Regions from separate parts of the Micromonospora sp. ATLC16 genome, predicted to be linked through region 2. Evidence: riboswitches for the same ligand, from Rfam matches in the RefSeq annotation. Region 2 holds a riboswitch; the other holds the start of a gene.
What was found. Region 2 has a riboswitch for cobalamin ahead of metE (5-methyltetrahydropteroyltriglutamate--homocysteine S-methyltransferase). Riboswitches for the same ligand answer to the same signal wherever they lie in the genome.

Region 1 (11,649 bases), on a different contig from region 2:
CGAGCGCGGCATGCCGATGGTCCGTGACGGCGTCTTCAACAACATCTCCGGCAACGCCCCGCCGGATCTGCCGACGGTAGCCACCACGGAGACCTTCATCGACTGGTGGACGCCGACCGGCTTCACCAATCTGCTGCTGTTCCACCTGGTCCGGACCGAGCAGGCGCTGATCCTGGAACTGATCACCGGGGACAACCGGCACCTTCCCGACGCGGAGATGGAGGCGCTGCTGCTCGGCACCGAACGGGTGCTCGCCGTGGCGGCCACCGGGAACGTCGCCCTGGACGACCTCGGCGCCCTCGCCGGCATCGACCCGATCCTCCGCGACGGCGACTGGCACTTCGTCGACCACAGCTGGATCCAGCTCAGCCACGTCAACCGGATACTGCAAGCAGCCCTGCCCGGGCCGGCCCGAGCCTTCGTGACCGACGAAGGACCCGAGGGCGCGACCATCGTCGCCCACCTGGCCGCCGTAGCCGAGATCACCGACCCCGCGCGGGCACACCTGGCCTGCCTACGACAGCTCGTCGACTCACCCACGGCGATCTCCCCCCACCGATATGTCCTGCACCGGGGCGCACCCGCCGATCCGGCTGATCGGCAGGCGTGGCGGGAGCTGGCGGTGCTGGCCGAGGGCGACGGCCGGGCCGCGGAGGCGGGAAGCGAGGCAGGGACATGAGCATCATCGAAGCGAACGAGTTGACCCGCACGTTCCGGTCCGGCCGGCAGAGCGTCACGGCGGTCCGAGGCGTCAACCTGCGGGTCGAGGCCGGCGAGATCGTCGGCTTCCTCGGACCCAACGGCGCCGGCAAGACCACCACCCTGCGGATGCTGACCACGCTGCTCCGCCCGACCAGTGGCACGGCCCGGATCGCCGGCGCGGACCTGGCCACGGCTCCCCGCGAGGTACGCCGCCGAATCGGGTACGTCGCCCAGCACGGCGGTACCGACCCCAACGCCCTGGTAGACGAGGAACTGTTCCTGCAGGCGCGCCTCTACCGGATCCCGGTCGCACCCGCCCGGCGCCGGGTGGCCGACCTACTCGAACAGTTGGACCTCGGCGGGCTGGGCAAGCGGCCGATCGGCTCACTCTCCGGCGGCCAGCGCCGACGCCTGGACATCGCGCTCGGCCTGGTCCACGATCCGCAGGTCGTCTTCCTCGACGAACCCACCGCCGGCCTGGACCCGCACAGCCGCAACAACCTATGGGAGCACACCCGCCGGCTCCGCGAGGACCACGGCACCACCGTCTTCCTGACCACTCACTACCTCGACGAGGCCGACGCGCTCTGCGACCGGATCCTCGTGATCGACCACGGGCGAATCGTCGCCGAAGACACCCCCGCGAACCTGAAGCGCCAGCTGGCCGCAGACGTGCTGACCGTGGAAGTGGTCGGCGATCCGGCCGCTAGCCAACGACTGCTGGCCGGCCTGCCGGGCGTCCGGCAGGCCGCGGTGACGAGCACGGGCGGTATCCAGGTCACCCTGGCCGACGCCGAACAGGGAATCACCGACGTGATCACCTCCCTGTCCGGCGCGGGCATCGGCGTCCGTGCCCTGCAACTGGCGCGGGCCAGTCTGGACGACGTCTTCCTCAGCCTCACCGGCCGCGAACTGCGCGACGACCCGCAGGACCAACAGTCCCCCATCCCGACCACCGAGGGGGCGGACCATGTCCCTGCTCGTTGACATCCTGCTGGTGTTCCAACGCCATCTGCGCATCTCCCTGCGCAACCCGCTGTGGATCGTCATCGGGCTCTCCCAGCCGGTGGCCTTCCTGGTCCTCTACGGCCCGCTGATGACGAGCACCCTGTCGATCACCGGCGTCGAACCGGAGCGCGCCTGGCAGACCTACGTGCCGGGGGTGCTCGTGCAACTCTGCCTCTTCGGCTCCGCCTTCGTCGGGTTCGGAGTGATCGCCGAGTGGCGCGCAGGGGTGATCGAGCGGCTGCGGGTCACTCCGGTGAGCCGAGTGGCGTTGCTGCTCGGCCGGGTGCTGCGTGACGTCGCGCTGCTGGTGGTGCAGGCGGTGCTGCTGGTCGTGGTGGCGTTGCCGCTGGGCCTGCGCGCGTCGGTGCCGGGTGTGCTGGTGGCGCTCGGCGTGGTCACGCTTCTCTCGCTCGGCCTGGCCTGTCTGTCCTGCGCTCTCGCGCTGACCGTCAAGAGCGAGGACACGTTGGGCCCCACCCTCAACACCGGCCTGATGCCGCTGCTGCTGCTGTCCGGGGTGCTGCTACCGATGTCCTTCGCTCCGCGCTGGCTGGACCTGGTCTCCCGGCTCACCCCGTTCCGGTACATCGTGGATGGCATGCGCAGCGCGTTCCAGGGTGAGGTGTTCAGCGCGACCGTACTGTCTACAGTCCTGGTCGCCCTGTCGATCAGCGTGCTGTCGGTGCTGCTCGGCGTACGTACCTACCTGCGGCAGAGTGCCTGACCCGATCCGGCTCGACAACTGCCCGGCGAACGTCTCACCGATGGGTCCCGGGCAGGCGGCACCTGCCGGAGACCTACCGACGGGAGGCAACCGTGGGCAGTAATCGGCTTGACGGATCCCACTCAGAGGCTGTTCCCAGAGTGGGCCGAGGATGGCGCAGCGGTGGCAGCGGCGAACGTTGGGGCTGCTTGGAAGTGCGCCCGTCGGGCCGCGCGCCGGAACGCGCCGAGTACCGCTGGCCCGGCGAGGATGACGAGGACGGCTGTGGTGACCGCCCGTCCGGTGTCCCAGCCCAGCGAGGTGACGGTGAAGAAGGTCAGGTACCGGTGCAGTTGTTCGAGCACCGGCAGGCCGGGTTGGTAGGCGATCGAGCTGGTCGGGTCGAGGGAGAACGGCCAGAACGACAGGTTGAGCATGAAGCCGAAGAAGTACCCGCTGACGGCGGCGTAGGCGGCGAGCAGGACAATCTCGGCCCGTCCCCGTACCCGGGGCAGCAGGCCGGCGAACATGCCGACCCAGGCGCAGCCGAACATCTGGTACGGCATCCACGGTCCGACTCCCCCGGTGAGCAGGGCGGAGGCGAACAGTGACGTGCAGCCGAGCGCGAAGCCGAAGCCGGGTCCGAAGACCCGACCGGCGAGCACGAGGATGAAGAAGACCGTCTCGATGCCGGCCGTGCCCGCGCCGAGCGGTCGCAGGGCCGCGTTGATCGCGGAGAGCACGCCCAGCATGGCGAGGGCCTTCGCGTCGATTCTGCCGTCGGCGATCTCGGCGAAGATGACGGCGAGGACGAGGAGCAGCAGCACCCCGAACATCAGCGGCGGGGTCTGTGTGGAGCCCAAGGTGCCCGGTGCGACGACGAACGGCCAGAGGAACGCAACGAAGCCCAGGAACGACGCCATGGTGATCGCGAGCACCGCGCGGCCGGGCACGCGGACGGCGACGGTCAGCGTGCTCACGCGCGTACCTCCGGGTTGTCGAGGGCGGCGGCGACCTGCCCGACCGTCAGGTAGGGCAGCGGCGCAAGGATCTTCGCGACCTGCGGGGCGAACGTGGGCGACGCGGTGAGCACGGCCGGGACGGGACCGTCGGCGACGATCTCGCCGTCGGCCATGACCACGACCCGGTCGGCGGTGGCGGTGGCGAACTCGACGTCGTGGGTGGCCACGACGACGGCGCGGCCCTGTGCGGCGAGGTCGTCGAGGGTACGGGTCAGCGCAGCTTTCGCCTGGTAGTCCAGGCCACGGGTGGGTTCGTCGAGGAGTAGCACGCCGGGGGTGACGGCGAGTTGGATGGCGAGGACCAGGGCGAGTTGCTGCCCGGCGGACAGGTCCCGGGGGTGATTGTCGCCGTCGATGCCGGCGGCGATGGCGTCGAGGAGACGCCGGGCGGTGCCCGGTTCGGCGCCGTCGCGGTCGGCCTGGTCGAGTTCGGCGTCGACGGTGTCGAGGTAGAGCAGGTCGGTGGCGGTCTGAGGGACGAGGCCGACGAGTCGGCGGGCTTGGCTGGCACTGACCCGTCCCGGATCGAGGGTGCCGTGTGACGGATCAGGGACGGCGATGCTGCCGCCATCTCGGCGGCCCGAACCTTGCAGGGCCCAGAGCAGCGATGACTTGCCGGATCCGTTGCGGCCCATGAGCGCGGTGATCTCACCACGGGCCAGTGTCAGGTCGACGCCGCGGACGGCGACGACCGTTCCGTGGCGGACGATCACGCCGGCCGCGGTCAGGGCGTTGCGGGCGTCGGCGTGGGAGTGTCGGTGTGGTCGCGGCGGTGTCGGGGGCAACCGGTCGCGCAGGGCGTTCGCGTGCCGGCGGGCGTCTCGCACCGAAAGGGGCGGCGGTGACCAGCCGGCCAGGCGTCCGAGGTCGACCACGGGTGGCGCGACGGTGGTGCCGGCGATGAGGGTGGCGGGGTCGCCGTGGCGGACGGTGCCGTCGCGGGCGACGTGAATGAGCCGGTCGGCGTACGGCAGGACGCGCTCCAGGCGGTGCTCGGCCAACACGACGGTGACGCCGAGGTCGTGGACCAGCCGGGTGATCGTGGCGAGGACGTCGTCCGCGCCGGTCGGGTCGAGCGCGGACGTCGGTTCGTCGAGGACCAGTACCCGTGGGTGGGCGGTGAGCGCCGCGCCGATCGCCACGCGTTGCTGCTGACCGCCGGAGAGTTCGTGCAGGCCCCGATGGCGCAGGTCGGCCAGGCCCAGCAGATCCAGGGTCTCCTCCACCCGGGTCCGCATGACCGCCAGGTCGAGAGCCAACTGCTCCATCCCGTACGCCAGCTCCTCCTCGACGGTGTCGGTGACGAACCCGGCCACCGGGTCCTGCCCGACCACGCCGACCAGATCGGCGAACTCGCGCGGCGGGTGATGTGCGGTGTCCCGGCCGGCGACGCGGACGCTGCCCTGCAGGGTGCCGCCGGTGAAGTGCGGGACGAGGCCGTTGATCGCGCCGAGCAGTGTCGACTTTCCCGCCCCGGTGTGTCCGACGACCAGACACAGCTCCCCCTCGTCGATGTCGAGGTCGACGTCGCGCACTGTGGGGCGGGACGTGCCGTCGTAGGTGACGCTGACACGCTCCAAGCGGATCATGATGGTGCTCCTGCGGTGTCGGCGGTGCGGCGTCGTTCGGTGGCGGGCTCCGGTCGGTGCGGGCGCGGTGGTGTCGGTGCGGCGATTGCCGCGAGGGCGGCGACGAGGATCGCGGCGGCCGGTAGGGCGGGCAGGCTGGGCCAGTGCAGCGGGTAGAGGCTCGGGTTGAGCGCGGCCGGGTCGTAGCCCGTGTTGGCGCCGAGCACGACGGCGGTGACGACGCCGCAGCCGGCGACGGTCCACTCCGGCCACTCCCACGGGTCGGGTCGGTAGCGACTGCGGGATACCCGACGCCCGCCAAGGGCGAGCCCGGCCATGCAGAGCAGCACGCCGCCACCGAGGCCACCGAGCCCGACCGGGCGGGGAACCCCCGGGTCGAGCAGTCCGTACGCGCCGACGCACAGGCCGGCCATGCCGGTGAGCATGAGGACTCCGGTGAGCCGTCGCGAGGCGGGTGTGGCGGTGCCGACCCGGCCGTAGCCGCGGGAGTCCATGGCGGCGGCCAGTCGCAGCGACCGGTCCAGGGCGTCGTGCAGGACCGGCATCAGGATGGCCCGTGCGGCGGCGAGGCCCTTGGCCCGTCCGGCGCGTAACCGGCGGGCACGCGCGACCCGTTGAACGCTCTCCACCAGTTGCGGCGCAACGCTCAGCGACACGGTGACGGCGACCCCCAGCTCGTACAGCGCCCCGGGGAGGACCCGCAGCGCGCGTTTGGGGTTGGCGAGGCTGTTGGCGGCCCCGATGCAGCACAACAGGCAGGCCAGCCGGAGCCCGTCGACGGCGGCGGACAGGGTCGCCTCCAGGGAGACTGGGCCGCCGATCTGGATTCCCGCGTACCAGTCGGGTGTGGGCAGGTGCGGCAAGCGGAACAGGATGTGGTCGTCGGGGGTGATGCCGGAGGCGAAGACCGTCCGGAAGACCACCCGGATCACGATGATGATCAGCGCGAGGTAGAGGTAGTAGCGGAACGCCCGCGCCCAGGGGGCGTCGGTGCGGCGGACGGTGACGACGAGGCCGAGAACCGCGAAGATGAGCAGTAGCAGGAGCGGGTTGCTGGTGCGGCTCGCGGCTGTCGCGAGCGCGAGCGCCCACAGCCACCAGGCCACCGGGTGCAGGGAACGGGGTAACCGGGCGACCGCGAGGCGGTGGAGAAGGCCGGTGCGGGTCGGGGGCATCGGTTCAGGTGCGGCGTCGCCGCCAGCCGACGACACCGCCGACCAGAGCGAGGACGGCCAGCAGGCCGACGGTGATCAGGGCTGGCAGCGCCGAGCCGGTGTCCTGGCGGGCGGCCGTCGTGGTGGGTGACGCATCGAGGATGCGGGGCCCGTCGGGGGTGGCGCTCGGCGACCCGGACAGCACAACCGCTTCAGGCGATGGCGTGGGGCTGACCGAGGGCGTCGGGGTACCACCGACCGGAACCGACGCCGACGCTCCCGGCGGCGGGAGGCCCGGTGGGGGGTTACCGAGTCCGGGGTCGCCCGGCGGGGGGTTACCGAGTCCGGGGTCGCCCGGCGCCGGCGGGTTGCCGGCGGCCGAGGGCTTTCCGCCGCCGGGCTGGGCCGGAGTGGGCGCGCCCGGGGGCGGCGCGGTGGTGGTCGCGCCGACCGGCGTGCTGTTGCGGGCGCGGACCCTGTCCGGGCTGACCGTGGGCCGCCCCTGGGTGCCTCCGATGTCGGTCGCCCCGAAGATCCACAGGTCGACGCTGCCGGGCTTGGGCTTGTAGCTCATCGCGCCGAGTTGGCTGTAGACCCAAGTGTTCTGTCCCGGATCGGCGTGCCAGTACGACCAGTACGCGCTGGCCGGTGGGGTGAGCGCGCACTTCTCGTCGGCCGCCGTGGGGTACTGCGTTCCGCCCTGGTGACCCGCGTATCCGATCCGGCAGATGAAAGCCGGCCCGTCGTGCTGCGTCCCGGTGGTGCGCCAACCGCCCTGGTTGAGCAGTTGGTAGCCGGTGGTCGGTGTGGTGCCGCAGGACCGCAGCAGCGGCCCACCCCAGCGGCTGAAGTCGACAGCGAGAACCACCCCGGACGAGGTGGTGCACTGCCCGATCGGCAGGGGCGCGGCCAGCGCCGGCGTGGGTGCCACCACCGGCGCGGCGACGATCGTCAGGGCCGCGATCGACCGAAACCACCGGCGGGCGGTCACGATCCACCGCCGCCGTCGGACACCGCGCGGCGACGGGCGGCGACCAGCAGCAGGACGCCACCGGCCACGAGCACCAGCGCCAGCAGGGCGATGGTCACGATGGACACGCCGGTGCGAGGCAGATTGCCCCACGGCCCGCCGGGGCCCGTCGCCGACGGGGTCGCCACGGGTGTCGCCGTCGGCGAGGCCGACTGGCTGGCGCTCGGCGTGGGCGTAGGTGGGGGGGGTTTGGGTGGGCCGGATGGGTCTGGACCCGGCAGTTCGTGCACGTCCCGGGTGAGGGCGGCGAACGAGATGCCGGTGGCGCCGCCGACGACCTGGGTGGACGCGCGCACGTCCGAGCCGGCCTGGCCTCCGGCGGCGACGGTGAAGCCACCGTCGTCGTTCTGCTGGCCGGCCAGGAACGACAGTGCCTTGTCGACCTGTCGGGCGTAGGTGTCGGCGCGCAGGGCGAGGCCCTGGATCGCGAGCGCTGTGGAGTTGGTGGAGTCACCGGCCGCGCCCGGGAACCCGCCGTGCCCCTTCTGGGTCGAGGCGATCCAGGCCAGCGCCTTGTCGACCGCGCCGGCCGCCGACGGGTCGTCGGTCACCAGGGCGAGTGCCATCGCGGCCATCGCCGTGCTGTCGACATCCCTGTCGGCATCCGCCGCCGGGATGAGGCTGGGGAACGACCCGTCGGCGCGTTGCAGTCCCTTGAGGAACTCGACCGGCTTGGTGGCGGCCTCGCCCTGGCCGGCGCGGTGCTGCGCGATGATGCCGAGCGACTGCCCGAACACCGAGGTGGCGTACCGGTAGTTGCCGGGCCCGGCGCAGCCGGCCTGTTCGTCGAGCTTGGTGCAGGTCACGTCGCTCAGGGCGGCGATCAGGTCGTGTCCACCGAAGGAGCGGGGGTCGTAGCCGGTGACCTCGGCCAGTAGGGCCATCTTGCCGATCGCGCCGCCGACGGCGTAGTCGGTGCCGACGCCCAGCCACATGTCGACGGTGAAGCCGTTGTCGCCGACCGCGCCGCCGCCGCGCAGGAACTCCACGATCGCCCGCAGCTTGGCGTCGTCCCCGCCGGTGGCGGCCAGGGCGTAGGCACCGTCGATGCTCAACCCGAAGTCGGGGAAGCCGGGGAACGACTCGTAGTACCTGCCGTCGATCAGGTTCGTCGGCGCGACGAGGTAGGACACCCCCTTGACCAGATCGGGTCGCGGTCCGGCCGGTGGCGGCGTCTCACCCAGGTCGGCGAGGTTCTTGCCGGCCAGCGCGAGCGCCGCAGCGGCGGTGGCGGGCAGGTCAGCGTCCGGATTGCTCGGGTCGGGGCTGAGCCCACCGCCGTTGACGATCCGGCTGACCAGCAGGCCGGTGGCTGCCGCCGCCCGGTCGGCGTCGCCCAGCACGGCGAGGGCCTGCGCGGCGTGCCCGGTCGAGTAGGTGTCGGTCACTCCCGCCCCGGTGTACGGCTGGTAACCGCCGTCGGGCTCCTGCGCCGTGGCCAGGAACGCCTTGGCCGAACTGAGCGCCGCGTCGTGCGCGCCGAGCGTGTGCAGCGCCAGGACGGCGAGGGTGGTGGCTGCGAGGTCGGGGTCGCAGGCTTCGGTGGGGCTGCGCCAGACACCGGCGAAGGCTCCGATCGTGCACTGCTGCTCGGTCAGGCGGGTGACGGTGGAGGCCGGCGGGGTGACGCCGGCGCGCTTGAGCGCGAGCAGGGCGGTCGCGTGGGTCAGCGGATCGCTCGATCCGGCGAAGTCACCGGCGGCGGCGCAGCCGGCGTCGGCGTCGGTCGCGGTGCAGACCCGGTCGGTGAGCGTGGCGATCAGGTCCCGGTCGCCGAACGCACGCGGATCGTCGCTGGTGCTGGTCAGCAGGAGCGCGAGGCTGGCGACGTTGGCGGTGTGGGGTGGGGCGGTGCCACCGTTCGGGAAGATGGCGGCATCGACGTGCGCCCGCAGATAGTCGACGATCTTGGTGAGCGTCTGGTCCTGCCCACCGGTGCCGGCCAGGGCGGTGGCGACGGCGATGGTCCGGTAGTAGTCGACGAAACCGTAGTCGACGTGGTCGCCGTCGGCGAGCTGCCCCACCAGGTAACTCGCCACCGCCTTGACCTGCGCTTCCGTCGGTCGCGTCGGCACGGGCGTCGAGGTCGGGGTCGGAGTCGGGGTGGCGGTCGGAGTCGGGCCGCTCGCGCGCACTGAGGCGGGGGTGAAGCTCGGTGCCCCGGTGGTGCCGCCGATGTCGGTGCCGCCGAAGACCCACGCCTCGACCTCACCCGGGCCCGGCCGCTGCGCCATCGCGCCGAGTGGACTGTAGGTCCAGTGGTCCTGCCCGGCCGGTGCGATCCAGTAGGACCAGTAGGCCGACGCCGGTGGCGTCAACTGGCACGCCTCGTCGGCCGGTGTCGGGTGTTCGGCACCGGACGCGAAATCGGGCGATCCGATCCGGCAGATGAAGCCGGGGCCGTCGTGGGCGGTGCCGGTGGTGGTGAAGCCCGCATCGTGCAGCAGGTCCAGGCCGGTGGTCGGGGTGGCGTCGCAGCCACGTAACACCGGTCCGCCCCAGGCGGCGAAGTCGACGGCGACGATCGCGCCCTGGGTCGGGGTGCAGGACTCCAGCGGATCGGCGAGCGCGGCGCGGGTCGGCACCACCAGCGCCACCGCGCCGAGCACCGCTGCGGCGACGGCCGCCAACCATGCCGCAGGAACGCGCGACGTTTGACTGACCAGTGGGGACATGGCGACTCTCTCGGGGGCTAGCGGCGCAGGCGCGGACGCGGACCCCGAGGACAAGCCCCGGAAATCTGGCTCCGCGCCGTGTACCTCGACGGCGCTGCGGTGCTCTATCCAGCCAGGTAATCCGACTCGTCCCGAGAATGGGACCTACGGCTGCGGGCCAGCGCCGGACTTTGACCGGCTTCCCCTGACTGCTGGATCGGGGTCATCGGACCACACCCGCGACGACGACGTCAATGCGAGACCGTGTCATGTACCTAACAGCGCGCGGTAGGGGCTTCCTCCCATACGGTGACCGCGTCATCGTGTGGGGGAACCCGGTGGGAATCCGGGGCTGACGCGCAACGGTGAGGACGGTTGGCCGTCCCGAGCCCGACTACCCACGTGGTGATGCAGCACTTGCGGTATCCGTCCCACGCGTCCTGCGGCCGGCCCGCCCCGCTCCGCCGGCTTTCCCGCTGGATCCCGGGTCGAGGCAGCCGTGCCCCGTACCCCCAAGGAGCCCTGATGTCCTCGCGTCTTTCCTCCGGCAGTCGCCGGAGACGTCTCGCGGCCGTTCCCGCCGTCGCGCTGATCGCCACGGTCGTGGCGGTCGCGGGCGGCGCCGTACCGGCCGCCGCGACCTCGACGGCGGCGCAGATCGCCACCGCCAAGACCAACGGTGTCGCCTACCTGCGGACCCTGCAGGCCGCCGACGGGAGCTACGCCAGCGGCGGGTTGTCGAACGAGTGGGCGTTCAGCGCGTTCGCGCCCGCCGGCGTCGCGGCGGTGGACGTCTACCCCTCCGGCGACACGACCAAGAACGCCCGCACCGTGTACCGCAACCAGCTCTCGGCCGCGTCCTGGCCTAGCAGCACGCCGCTGGTGACCGACTACGAGCGTGGGGTGCTGAACGCCTACGCCGCCGGCATCGATCCCGCCCGGGTCTCCCCCACCCGTAACCTGATCGCCGACACCATCGCCTACTGGCAGACTGGCTCGGCCGGCTACTACGGCCCGCCGGCCAACTTCAACGGCACCGTCTTCGGCACTCTCGCCCTGGCCGGCGCGAAGACCCAGGCCGGCACCGCCCGTGTACCGCAGGCGCTGCTCGACCTGTCGGTCACCCGGATCCGCAACAACCAGCACAACGACGGCGGCTGGACCTTCACCCAGGCCGAGGGCGACCCCACTCAACTCGCCACCGCCAGCGACATCGACATGACGGGTGCCGCCATGGCCGCGCTCTGCGCCGCCGGGGTCCCCAACACCGACACCGACGTCGTGCAGGCGAAGAACTTCCTCAAGAGCAAGCTCGTCAACGCCTCGGGCGCGTTCAGCTCGATGTTCGGCGTCAACACCGACTCCAACGCGTGGGCCGTCTCCGGGTTGAACGCCTGCGGCATTCCCAGCCAGGGCACCGACTTCACCACCACCGCCGGCAAGACCCCGATCGACTTCCTCCGGGCCCAGCAGTTGACCGGCGGCGGGTTCAAGTACCTGCCCACCAACACCACCCCGTCGGCGTACGCCTCCATCGACGCGGTGCGCGCGCTCGCCGGCGCCGGCTACACCGCCGCTCCCCCGACCCCGGTCACCGCTGGCGCGCCGACCTGGGTCGCGGCGGGCGGATTCACCGCTGGCACCGCCACCCGGCTCGCCGTGATCGTCGACAACGGCAGCGGCAGCATCAAGCCCTGCGCGGTCACGTTGACGCCGACCGCCGCCACCACCACCCTCGGCGCCGTGCTGGACGCCGCCATCGGCGCGGCCGTTCCGAGCGGCTGCGT
Region 2 (11,649 bases):
CGTCCACTGTGCCGAGCCGAGGACATCCCACTAGTCGGTGGTGGGGGTACCGACCTGCGCGCCGGTTTCGCCCGAGCGCTGCGAGACAGCCCGGATGTCATCGTCGTGCTGACCGATGGGCAGACGCCCTGGCCGACCTCACGACCGCGCTGTCGGACCGTCGTGGGACTGTTTTCTCGACTCGGCCGGTGGGACGAGAACGACCCCAACTATGTGCCGGACTCACCGCCCGAGTGGGCGCGCGTGGTCACCATCGGATCCGCCCCCACCGCTCGGTGAGCCCAGCCAGCGTCAGCAAATCGGTGGCGAGCTCCTCGACGAATCCGGGTTGTTGTGGAAGCAGAAGGCGCTGAATGCCTCCAAGCTCTTATCCTAGGACGCTCTTCAGGCTGTGTTTCTCATCAACGGTACAGTCTGGATGAGGTGGCAGGGCGGGTCCTCGCCGTAACGGACCCGGTAACGGCGACGGCCCCGCCCACACAGGGAGCCGGTGGCGCGCGAGGCAACGCCAGCCAGTGGCGTTCTTTGTCAGCACCTTCGAGCGCCAGGTCGCTGCGGTGGGCGCCCCGGTGCTTGTCAGAGGGCGGTTACGGAGATTGTGTCCCTTTCGGTGTCAAAGCGAACATGCCGGGCTCGTTTTCGATGAGGACATGGCGGCTGACCATGCGTTTCAGCTTGGCGCGGGTGCCTTCGACGTGTTTCGGTAGTGGCTCGATGTCGAGAGCAAGGCAGATGCGCCTTCACCTCCTCCTGGGTCCAGGGCTTGCGCTCAGCCTGTGCCTCGACTGCGGCCTTCGCGGCCGCTCTGGGGATGGCGACGAATGCGGCGACGTTGCGGACCACGAGCTGACGCCGAACGGCCACGTTCAGCGCGGTTCGAAGGCGGCCGAGCGTCAGGCGCACTGACCGGACACCGAGCCCCGTTCCGGGCTTGCCACCACGTTTCCGGCCCCTCCGTCCGCATCCAGTCGATCAGAGCCTCGGTGACGTCCTGGAGTGGCTTGCTGGCAAGGCGGGCGCGGACCGGCAGCAGCGCATCGCGGTGGTTGGCGGCGGTGGCCTTCAGGGTGGCGGTGTCTGTGACACTCACAGCGACGCAGAACCCCGATGACGGTGATCCCGGGAAGGACCACCTTCATACCGGGATTCTGCGTCTTTTCGTTGCACCGCAACGGATCCGGGCGCGTCTGGACCACTGACCGAGCCGGCTACTCCAAGTGATTACACCCTTACTCGGAAAGGCTCAGTGCTCCCGGCCCCTGCTTGGTCGAGGTTTCGGCAGGGCGGCAGCGATCACCAGGCGCAGGGTGTGTAGTCCTTGAGGAAGCAGCCGTGCAGGTCTTCGCCCTGTTCGCCGCGGATGATCGGGTCGTAGACCCGGGCCGCGCCGTCGACGAGGTCCAGTGGGGCGTGGAAGCCGGCGTCCGCCAGGCGCATCTTCGTGGGGTGTGGCCGTTCGTCGGTGATCCAGCCGGTGTCGACGCTGGTCATGAGGATGCCGTCGGTCAGCATGTCCTGGGCGCTGGTGCGGGTCAGCATGTTTAGCGCGGCCTTGGCCATGTTGGTGTGTGGGTGCCCTGGCCCTTTGTAGCCGCGGGCGAACTGGCCCTCCATCGCTGACACGTTCACCACGTACTTGCGGCGGGCGGTCGCTGCGGCCATCGCTGGTCGCAGTCGGCTGATCAGTACGAACGGCGCGGTCACGTTGCACAGCTGCACTTCGAGCAGTTCGACCGGGTTCACTTCGTGCACCCGCTGCACCCAGCTGTTGACCGGGTCGAGGTCTGGGACCAGACCGCCGGCGTCGATGGCGCTGGCTGTTGCGATCCGTTGCGGTGAGGCGGAGCCGCTGGTCAGCGCCAGCGCGGTGAGCGCGTGCGGGGTGATGGTGGGCGAGTTCAGTGGGGCTGTCAGGTTGCCCGCCGGGTCGCCCGGGCCGGCCGGTTTGGCGAATGTGATCATCTCCGGCAGTGGGCCGTCGGGCAGGGCCGCCGCCTCCGCGGCGTTGAGTTGCGCGTACGCCGCAGGCGTGCGGCGGACGGTCTGCGCCGCGTTGTTGATCAGGATGTCGAGTGGTCCCTGGTCGCTGACCGAGTCAGCGAGGGCGATGACCTGGGCGGGGTCGCGCAGGTCGATCCCGACGATCCGCAGGCGGTGGAGCCACTCCCCGCTGTCGGGCATCGCGGCGAATCGGCGGACCGCGTCGTGGGGAAACCGGGTGGTCACCGTGGTGTGCGCGCCGTCGCGCAGCAGCCGCAGCGCGATGTACATGCCGATCTTCGCGCGGCCGCCGGTGAGCAGCGCGCGCCGGCCGGTCAGGTCGGTGCGGGCGTTGCGGCGCTCCCGGTTCAGTGCGGCGCAGGGCGGGCAGAGCTGATGGTAGAAGGCGTCCACTTCGCGGTAGCGCTGCTTGCAGATGTAGCAGCCGCGCGGTTTGTGTAGGACGCCGGCCGTGGGACCTGCGGTGGGGGAGGCGAGCGGGTTGCCCTGGGTCTCGTCGTCGATCCGGCCTGGGGCGCCGGTGGCGGTGGCAGCCGTCACTGTGCGGTCGGCCGCCGCGATGGCATCCCGCCGTTCCTCGCGTCGCCGCTGCTTGATCATTTTGTAGAGCTTCGCGGTGGCCCGCTGCACCCGCACCACGTCCGGGTGATCGGGAGGCAGGTCCTCCAACGCCTCGAAGACGCTGAGGCAGGTCTCCAGCCGGGCCGGCTCAATGCGGTATTGACCGGTTTCCGTATTTTTGTCCGCCGTCATGCTGTCGCTGTCTCGTCCCGTTTCCTGCGCCGGAACATGTCCGGCCCACCCCAAGTCCGACCCGGAACTGTACGCACCGCGCGGCCTCCGACGCATCCCGCGCCTGTTCACCAGCTCGAAGACCGTAGAGGTCACACCTCGACCAGGTCGATATGTCCGGTCCGGCCCGTCTGCGGCGGGTATTAGGTGACGGGGTCAGCACGTCCCACAGGTGAGGCCCCTGCTGCGGCCTCACCTGTGATGCGGCAGCGGATCTGGGGTGAGGCCGCCGCGGGGGTGTTGCGCTTTGCCTCGGCGCAGGCACTCGACCTGCTCGAACGGTACGCACCTGAGGAGTCGCTGCCCGGATCGCTGGACGCGTACGGGGTGCTCGCCGCGTATGACGCCGGACGTGTTGTCCGTCTGCTCATCGCCGACTGGACAGTTTCGACGAGATCGCCGACCTGTGCGCAGGCCGACCCATCCTCGCGGCCCGCACCGCCGAACGCGTCGGTGTCCGCCTGCGAAGCGTCCGCGAGTGGCCCGTGTCCAGAATCAGGGTCAAGCCCCGCCGGCCTGCGGGAAGTGTGCCGCCTGGTGCGACGCGTGCAGGGCAAGGAGCGAGACGATCAGGCGATCCTGCTGGCCGGGCGGGGCCCAATGAGCCGTACACGCATCGGCAGGGACGCCAGCGGCCGTCTCCAGCCGATGGCGTCGGCGGCGATCAGTCTCTCTGATCAGAAGGGGGGTGCGTCCTCGCCCATCAACGCCAGCACGACGCCGCCCTTCCCGCTCTTGAGGCTCTGGATCACGACCTTGCCGGTGCTGCCGTCGGGCAGTTCCAGGGTGAAGGTTTTTCCGACCGCGTTCTTGGGGCCATTGCCGGCGCTGTTGGCGGGCCGGAAGTCGCCTGCCCACGGCGGGGTTCCACCCTTGCGGGCGGGCTCGGCGAAGAGCGCGGCGGTGCCGGGGGTCCTGGTGCCGTCCGAGGAGACAAGCACTGAGGCGCTGCGATAGGTAGCCATATTCGTCAAGGCTATCCCGGACTGCGCTCATTCGCGCCACGACACCTGAGCCGTGGCGCGAACGGCCACGGGAAGCGACCTTGATCTGCTCTCACCCCGTGGGTTGGCCCCGGCCCGGCCTGGACCCGTCGTCGAACCTGCAGCTTCGGCGGCCGACAGCCCACTGGATCGGCCGACGTCTCGCCACCGCGTCCGCACTAGAACCAGACGCCTCGCAGGTTGTCGGCGCGCACGATCGGCGGCCATCAACGGACATCTGCTTCCGGGTCGAGAAGGGGCCGAGAATCAGGTCGGGTCGAGTGGGACAACGAGGTCGTCATCGGCGATGAGTACTTCGCCGCCGAAGGTCGATCGGGCCGCAGCCGCGGCGACCACGACCGGGTGACAACCGCTGTCCACCACCAGCTCGTCTTCCTCCGGGACGGGGCGGCAGCGCCACGCTGACCGGCAAGCCGGGCGGCCCCGGTGTGGTGGGCCGCCCGGCTCAGGTGTCAGATATCGCGGACCTCGGCGGCGGCGGCGACCAGGTGTCGCAGTGACGCCTCGACCTCGGGGTAGCCGCGCGTCTTGAGGCCGCAGTCCGGATTGACCCACAACCGGCGGGCCGGCACCGCCGCGACGGCCCGGCGCAGTGCCTCGACCACCTCGTCGCGCGGCGGCACCCGGGGCGAGTGGATGTCCCACACCCCGGGGCCGACGCCCCGGCCGTAGCCGATCGCGGCCAGGTCGTCGAGGACCTCCATCTTGGACCGTGATGCCTCGATGCTGGTGACGTCGGCGTCGAGGGCGTCGATGGCGTGGATCACCTCGCCGAACTCCGAGTAGCACAGGTGGGTGTGGATCTGGGTGTCGTCGGCGACGCCGCTGGTGGCCAGCCGGAACGCGCCGACGGCCCAGTCCAGGTACGCCTTCTGGTCGGCGCTGCGCAGCGGCAGCGTCTCGCGTAGCGCGGGTTCGTCGACCTGGATGACCCGGATGCCGGCGGACTCCAGGTCGCGGCACTCGTCGCGCAGGGCCAGCGCGACCTGGTCGGCGGTGTCCGCGAGGGGTTGGTCGGTGCGGACGAACGACCAGGCCAGGATGGTGACCGGGCCGGTGAGCATGCCCTTTACCGGTTTGCTGGTCAGTGACTGCGCGTAGGTGGACCATTCGATTGTCATCGGGGCCTTGCGAGACACGTCGCCGTAGATGATCGGCGGGCGTACGCAGCGGGAGCCGTACGACTGCACCCAGCCGTGCTGCGTGGCCGCGAAGCCGTCGAGTTGCTCGCCGAAGTACTGCACCATGTCGTTGCGTTCCGGTTCCCCGTGCACCAGCACGTCCAGGCCCAGCTGCTCCTGCAACCGGATGACCTGCTCCACCTCCGTGCGCATCCGGTGGGCGTAGCCGGCGTCGTCGAGGTTGCCGGCCCGGTGCGCGGCGCGGGCCCTGCGCAGTTCGGCGGTCTGCGGGAACGAGCCGATCGTGGTGGTCGGCAGCTCCGGCAGCCCCAGCCTTTCCTGCTGGCGGGCGGCCCGGGTGGGGTACTCACCACGCTGCCGGTCGGTGGGGCGCAACGCGGCCAGGCGGCCGCGCACGTCGTCGTGGCGCCAGTCCGCCGGGGTGGGCGGCAACGGCGCGGGGAGCGTGGTGGTGCCGTCGCGCAGCGCGCGGCCGAGGACGACGATCTCGTCGACCTTCTGCCGGGCGAACGCCAGCCGCTCGGACAGCCGGGAGTCGAGGCGGGTCTCGGCGGACAGGTCGACCGGGACGTGCAGCAGCGAGCAGGACGAGGAGACGGCGACGTGATCGGCGAGCCCGGCGACCGTCGCGCCAGCCGCCACGGCGGCCCGCAGGTCGGTACGCCAGATGTTACGGCCGTCGACCAGACCGGCGACGATGGTCCTGCCGCCCAGCGGGCCGGCGGCGGCGAGCCGATGAAGGTTGCCCGGTCCGGCGACCAGGTCCACACCGACGGCTTCGACCGGAGTGTCCAGCAGCGCCGGAAGCGCGTCGCCGAGATCACCGAAGTAGGTCGCCACGAAGATCTGCGGTCGGTGTGCGAGTTCACCGAGTCGGGTGTAGGCGCGGCGCAGGGCGTCGATCTCCGTCGCGGTCCGGTCGGCGACGTAGGCCGGCTCGTCGAGCTGCACCCAGCCGACGCCCGCGTCGGCCAGGGTGGCGAGCATCCGGGCGTACGTCTCGACCAGGTCGTCGAGGCGGGCGAAGGGATCCTCCCCCTTGGCCAGCAGCAGGAACGTGGCCGGTCCAACGAACACCGGCCGGGTGGTGATGCCCAGCTCTCGGGCCTCGGCGTACTCGCCGAGCGCCTTCGCCGGGTTGGCGGTGAAGACGGTGTCGGAGGCGATCTCCGGCACCAGGTAGTGGTAGTTGGTGTCGAACCACTTCGTCAGCTCCAGCGCCGGTTCGGCGTCGACACCACGGGCCATGGCGAAGTACGTGTCAAGCGTGGACAGGCCCAGCCGCGCGAACCGGCTCGGCACCGCGCCGACGGCGACGGCCGTGTCGAGCATGTGGTCGTAGTAGGAGAAGGTGTTCGACGGGATCGCGTCGAGCTGGGCGTCGCGCAGCGTCCGCCACACCTGCGCCCGCAGCCCGGCGGCGGTGCTCTCCAACGCCTCGGCGTCGACGGTGCCGGCCCAGTACGCCTCGACTGCCTTCTTCAGCTCACGACTGGCACCGATGCGTGGGTAGCCGAGCACAGTGCTCTGCCCGAATGCGGTACTCACCAGGGGGTCCTTCCCTCGAAGTGTCCGACGGGCAGGGGGAGGGGAAGGCGGGTACACCTCAGGTACCGGCTTCCGCCCTTACCCTCCCGCGTGGCCGCCGGCGGCGCACACCGGCGGCGTGCGCAGCACTGGCAGGTCTTCGGACTCGCGGGCATGACACCAGGTCGCCTACTGGCCGTCGCTTCCCAGACCTCACGGTCCAGTGCTCTGTTGACGGCGGTCGTTCCCACTCACCGCTGCGGGGCAGCCCCGGATTCCCACCGGGTTCCCTCTTACGACGTCCCGCCCGCGTGGCCGGGACGCACCAGCACCACCGGCCATCGTACGGGCCGGAGCGCGCCGACCGGTCGGGAGTGTCCGACGTACGGGACGGCGTACGCCGGGCCGTGGTCCGCCGGGTCGGACCTTCCGGACCCCACGACCCGCACCAGCCACGTCCGCCGCCTACACCGCCTACGGCGCCCAGGTGTTCGCCTTCGACCTGTACGGCGACACCGGCGGGTGGATGCCGCAGGGGGATGGTTGCCGGTACCCCGAGTTCACGTCGCCCAGCTCGACGTGGCCCGGTCCCCGGCCCAGGCCGCTTCGAGGATCGCGGTCAGGCTGGCGGTGTCGGTCGGCCCTGGATGGTTCTGTATGAGGCGGGTCACGCCACTGGCCAGTTCCGCGAAGCGGGGCAGGTCGGCGCGGGCCACGCCGATGTCCGCCAGGGTGGGCGGGATGCCGATGTCGGCCAGGAGCCTGTCGAGCCAGCTGAGGAACGCCTCTGCCGCCTCGGCATCCGAGGCATCGGTCACGTCGAGCCCGCACACCCCGGCGAGGATGGCCAGCCGGTCGGCGATGGCGTCCCTTGCCGCTTCCAGCGCGTACGGCAGTAGCAGCCCGACGCCCAGGCCGTGCGGCGTGTGCGTGGTTGCGCCGATCGGGTACTGGAGAGCGTGTGGGGCCGCATTGCCCGCGTGGGCGAAGGCGATCCCGGCGAGCATGGACCCATAGGACATGTCTGCCCGCGCGTCCGTGTCGCCGCCGTCCCTGACGGCCCGACGCAGACTACGGGCGATCCGCTCCGCGGCCAGGAGCGCGTAGTGGTCGGTGATCGGGTTGCGGCCGAGGAACACCTGCTCCACCGGGTCGCGTGGTCCGTGAGCCCGGGGTCGGGCGGTGTAGCTTTCCACCGCGTGACAGAACGCGTCGATGCCGGAGTGCGCGGTGACGGTCGCCGGGCAGGTGTACGTGAGTTCGGGGTCGACGATGGCGAAGTCGGGCACGATGTGAACGCTGGAGACCCCCACCTTCAGCTGGCGGTCCGGGTCGGTCAGCACCGAGACGGGGGTGAGTTCGGAGCCGGTGCCTGACGTCGTCGGGACCGCGACGAGAGGAATCGTCGGCCCCGGCACCTTCGATTCGCCGTAGAAGTCGCGCGGCGTCCCACCGTGGCGCCGGATGACGCCGACGATTTTGGCGAGGTCGATCACCGTGCCACCCCCGATGGCCAGGATGACGTCGGCGTCCACCTCGGCGGCGGCCGAGACGGCCAGGTCGACATCGGCGAGTGGCACGTCGGGAGTCGCGTCGGAGAACACCTTGACGGCCTCGACCTGTTCCCGCACGGCGGCCACGATCTCGGCCACGCCCGGCTGCCCCAGAAGAACCTGGTCGGTCAGGATGAGGACGCGTGAGCCGCTCTCGGCCACCACTCGTGGGATGTTCTGTGCGACCCCTTCGCCCACTATCAACTGGCGTGGTCCGCGGACGGTCTCAAGCATGATGTCAGTGCCTCTCCGGAGCGTCGGCGGCGATTTGCGGGGCGGACGTCCAGGTCACCTGGACGGCGCCGGCGAGGTTGCCCGCCCGGGTGGCGCAGGCGCGCGCCGGGCGGTGGGGCGCACGCAGGCGGAGTCGCCGGCGTCTCGGATGCCAGCGGGTTCGTGCCGGCCACGGCCCGGGGTCCGCCCGCCGGGTGTGGATCGGTCAGGTCTCGGGCGCGCAGGGCGGGGTGATTCTCGGCGGACGCTCGGAGTAGCAGGCCGGTCACGGGAGGTCGATCGCCGCGTAGGTGAGGTCGAGGTACTCGAGGATGCCCTCGTGCGACCCCTCCTTGCCGACCCCGGACTGCTTCACGCCTCCGAACGGAGCTGACGGGTCCGATATCAGACCACGGTTGATGCCGACCATTCCCGTATCCAGCCCCTCGGTGAAGCGGAGCGCCCGCTGAAGGTCACGGGTGAAGACGTATCCGACCAGGCCGTGCTCGGTGTCGTTGGCCTTCGCCGTCACCTCGTCGTCGGACGTGAACGAGATGATCGGCGCGACCGGGCCGAAGATCTCCGCCCTGAGCATCCGCGCGTCTTCAGGCACGTCGACCAGGACCGTAGGCGGGTAGAAGTGGCCCGACCCGTTCGGACGCTCGCCGCCCACCAAGACCCGGGCGCCGCGATCGACCGCGTCGGCGACGAGCTCGTCGATCCTGGTGACCGAGGTCTCGTCGATCAATGCGCCGACGTCCACACCGTCGTCGAGACCATGGCCCATCGAGAGCGCGCCCATCCGCTCGGCGAAGCGCGCCGTGAACTCCTCGCACACCGGCTCCTCGACGTAGATCCGGTTGGCCGCGATGCAGGACTCCCCGATGTTGCGCATCTTGGCCACCATCGCACCGTCGACCGCGACATCCAGGTCCGCGTCCGCACAGACGATCAGGGCCGCGTTGCCGCCCAGCTCCATGGAGGTACGCAGCACGTTGTCGGCGGCCTGTCGTAGCAACACGCGCCCGACCTCTGTCGATCCGGTGAACGAAAGCTTGCGCGTGCGGCTGTCGGCCAGCAGCGCCGAGACCACCTCGCCGGACCGCTTGGTGGTCACCACGTTGACGACGCCCGGGGGGACGCCGACCTCTTCCATGATGCGGGCCAGTAACAGCATGGTGAGTGGCGTCTGGGCTGCTGGCTTGGTGATCGTCGTGCAGCCGGCGGCCAGCGCGGGAGCGATCTTGCGGGCGCCCATGGCCAACGGGAAGTTCCAGGGCGTCACGAAGACGCATGGGCCGACCGGCTTCGGCACGGTGAGGATGCGATATCCACCTGCGGGAGCGGTGCTGTAGCGCCCTTCGACGCGCACCGCCTCCTCGGCGAACCAGCGAAAGAACTCGGCGCCGTAGGCCACCTCTGCCCGAGCCTCGACGAGGGGCTTGCCCATCTCGAGCGTTATCAGCCGGGCGATCTCCTCGGATCGCTCGGTCAGTGCCCGGTACGTCGCCGTCAACAACTCCGACCGCTTCCGCGGCGGGGTCGCGGCCCACTCCGCCATCGCCTTGCTCGCCACGTCCAGAGCGGCGAGCCCGTCCACGACATCGGCGTCCGCCACCTCGGCGATGGTCTTGCCGGTGGCCGGGTCCTCGATGGCAAACGTGGCTCCGCTTGCGGCGTCGCGCCAGGCGTCGCCGATCCGGAGCCGCCGGTGCTCGGGGGCCAGGACGTTCATCGGGTCACTCACTGCGTCGCCTCCTCTGATCCTCTTGGTGTTGTCTGGCATGCCTGCGCGATCACGCTGTGCGGGTAGCCGGACGGGCCACCCGCCCTCGCCCGGGGGGTGAGGTCGCCGAGCGGGTCGAACGTGGCAGTGGCCTGGTTCGCAGGGCGCCACCCCGCGCCATCGATCGACTCCTCGGGCCATGGCCGTCCCAGCGTCGTCGGGCCGTGCTCAGTGGCGGCGGTCGGCCGAGGTTCGATTGCCGCGTACGGGCACATGGTCGTCGCCGCCCGGTGCGGTTATCGCCCAGCCTCGGACAGCGACAGCCCGGTGCCCGCATCGAACAGGTGCGCACGGTCCAGGTCGACCGTGACCTGCACCCGCTCGCCCGGCGTTCCGGTGACGGTGGGTCGTGCCTTGACCTTGAGGATCTCCGTCCCCACCTGGACGTCGACCACCGTCCGGTCACCGAGCGGCTCAAGGCCGTAGAGCTTCCCGGACAACGACGCGTCCCCGCGCCGCTCGACGGACAGGTCCTCGGCCCGCACGCCCAGCAGCAGCGCACGACCGTCCTCAGCCGTGGTCCAGCGGGGCCGCGGCAGCGTCCAGCCTTGCGCACCGACCAGGCGGTCTCCGTCGGCGTGGCAGGCGAGCAGGCTGATCGGCGGGCTCCCGACGAAGCCCGCGACCCACTGGTTGGCGGGACGCTCGTACACCTCGGTCGGCGTCCCGACCTGTTGCACCTTCCCCTCCTTGAGGACCGCGACCTGGTCGGCCATGGACAGTGCCTCGACCTGGTCGTTGGTCACGTAGATGAAGGTTGCTCCGAGGCTGCGGTGGATGCGGGTGAGCTCGGTGCGCATCTCGACGCGCAGCTTGAGATCGAGGTTTGTCAGCGGCTCGTCCATGAGAAACGCGCGCGGGCGACGGACCAGCGCCCGGGCCAGGGCGACCCGCTGCATCTCGCCGCCGGACAACTGCGCGGGACGACGCTGCAGCAGCCGCTCGATGTGCAACAGGTTCGACATCCGCTCGACGGCAGCGGCGATCTCGCTCGAAGAACAGCGGCGTGCCCGCAGCGGCGAAGCGATGTTCTCGTACGCCGTGTGTCGCGGGTAGAGGGCGTAGTTCTGGAAGACCATGGCCAGGTCGCGCGCGGCCGGGGCGTCACCGGTCGCGTCCCGCCCGTTAAGTTGCACCGTCCCGGCGTCGAGTTTCTCAAGACCTGCGATCGCTCGTAGGGTCGTCGTCTTGCCTGCCCCGGAGGGTCCGAGCACGACGAAGAACGAGCCGTCCGGCACGTCCAGCGTCACCCCGTCCAGGGCCTGGACCTTGCCGAAGGATTTGCACAACCCGTGCACTGCCACGGTTCCCATCAGGCCACCAGTTCTTCCGTGCTCACGTCGTAGACCGCCGGGGTCCCGCCGGTGTGCCGTAGCCCGACCGGTGCGTCAGCGGCGAAACGGACAGTCGGGGGCATCCGGACCCGTACGTCGTGTTGGCCGCCGTGGTTGACCACGTAGATGATCTCGTCGCCCAGCCACTCCGCCGAGACCACGCGGGCCGGGACCGAACGTTTAGCCCCCGGTTCGGTGACCTCCAGCGCCTCCGGACGGACGCCGGCAACCAGGCGACGGTCGCGCGGCAGGCCGGGCGGTGGCGTGAGGACCAGCCCGCCCTGACTGCTCAGCTTC

Region 1: linked by a shared signal. The riboswitch ahead of AC2CHE_RS20920 (prenyltransferase/squalene oxidase repeat-containing protein) and the one ahead of metE (5-methyltetrahydropteroyltriglutamate--homocysteine S-methyltransferase) in region 2 are both predicted to bind cobalamin.

The regions. Positions count from the first base shown of each region.
Region 1 covers NZ_JBXUOW010000059.1:252-11,900, reverse strand. The annotation lists gene AC2CHE_RS20960 (condensation domain-containing protein) at 1-679, shown strand, start outside; gene AC2CHE_RS20955 (ABC transporter ATP-binding protein) at 676-1,689, shown strand; gene AC2CHE_RS20950 (ABC transporter permease) at 1,673-2,434, shown strand; gene AC2CHE_RS20945 (ECF transporter S component) at 2,557-3,393, opposite strand; gene AC2CHE_RS20940 (ABC transporter ATP-binding protein) at 3,390-5,024, opposite strand; gene AC2CHE_RS20935 (CbiQ family ECF transporter T component) at 5,021-6,199, opposite strand; gene AC2CHE_RS20930 (LPXTG cell wall anchor domain-containing protein) at 6,204-7,169, opposite strand; gene AC2CHE_RS20925 (prenyltransferase/squalene oxidase repeat-containing protein) at 7,166-9,883, opposite strand; cobalamin riboswitch at 9,978-10,093, opposite strand; cobalamin riboswitch at 10,161-10,282, shown strand; gene AC2CHE_RS20920 (prenyltransferase/squalene oxidase repeat-containing protein) at 10,388-11,649, shown strand, end outside.
Region 2 covers NZ_JBXUOW010000019.1:5,338-16,986, forward strand. The annotation lists gene AC2CHE_RS10730 (vWA domain-containing protein) at 1-279, shown strand, start outside; gene AC2CHE_RS10735 (SDR family NAD(P)-dependent oxidoreductase) at 1,294-2,754, opposite strand; gene AC2CHE_RS10740 (hypothetical protein) at 3,471-3,758, opposite strand; gene metE (5-methyltetrahydropteroyltriglutamate--homocysteine S-methyltransferase) at 4,250-6,487, opposite strand; cobalamin riboswitch at 6,601-6,811, opposite strand; gene AC2CHE_RS10750 (iron-containing alcohol dehydrogenase) at 7,027-8,253, opposite strand; gene AC2CHE_RS10755 (NAD-dependent succinate-semialdehyde dehydrogenase) at 8,519-9,979, opposite strand; gene AC2CHE_RS10760 (ABC transporter ATP-binding protein) at 10,255-11,331, opposite strand; gene AC2CHE_RS10765 (ABC transporter ATP-binding protein) at 11,331-11,649, opposite strand, start outside.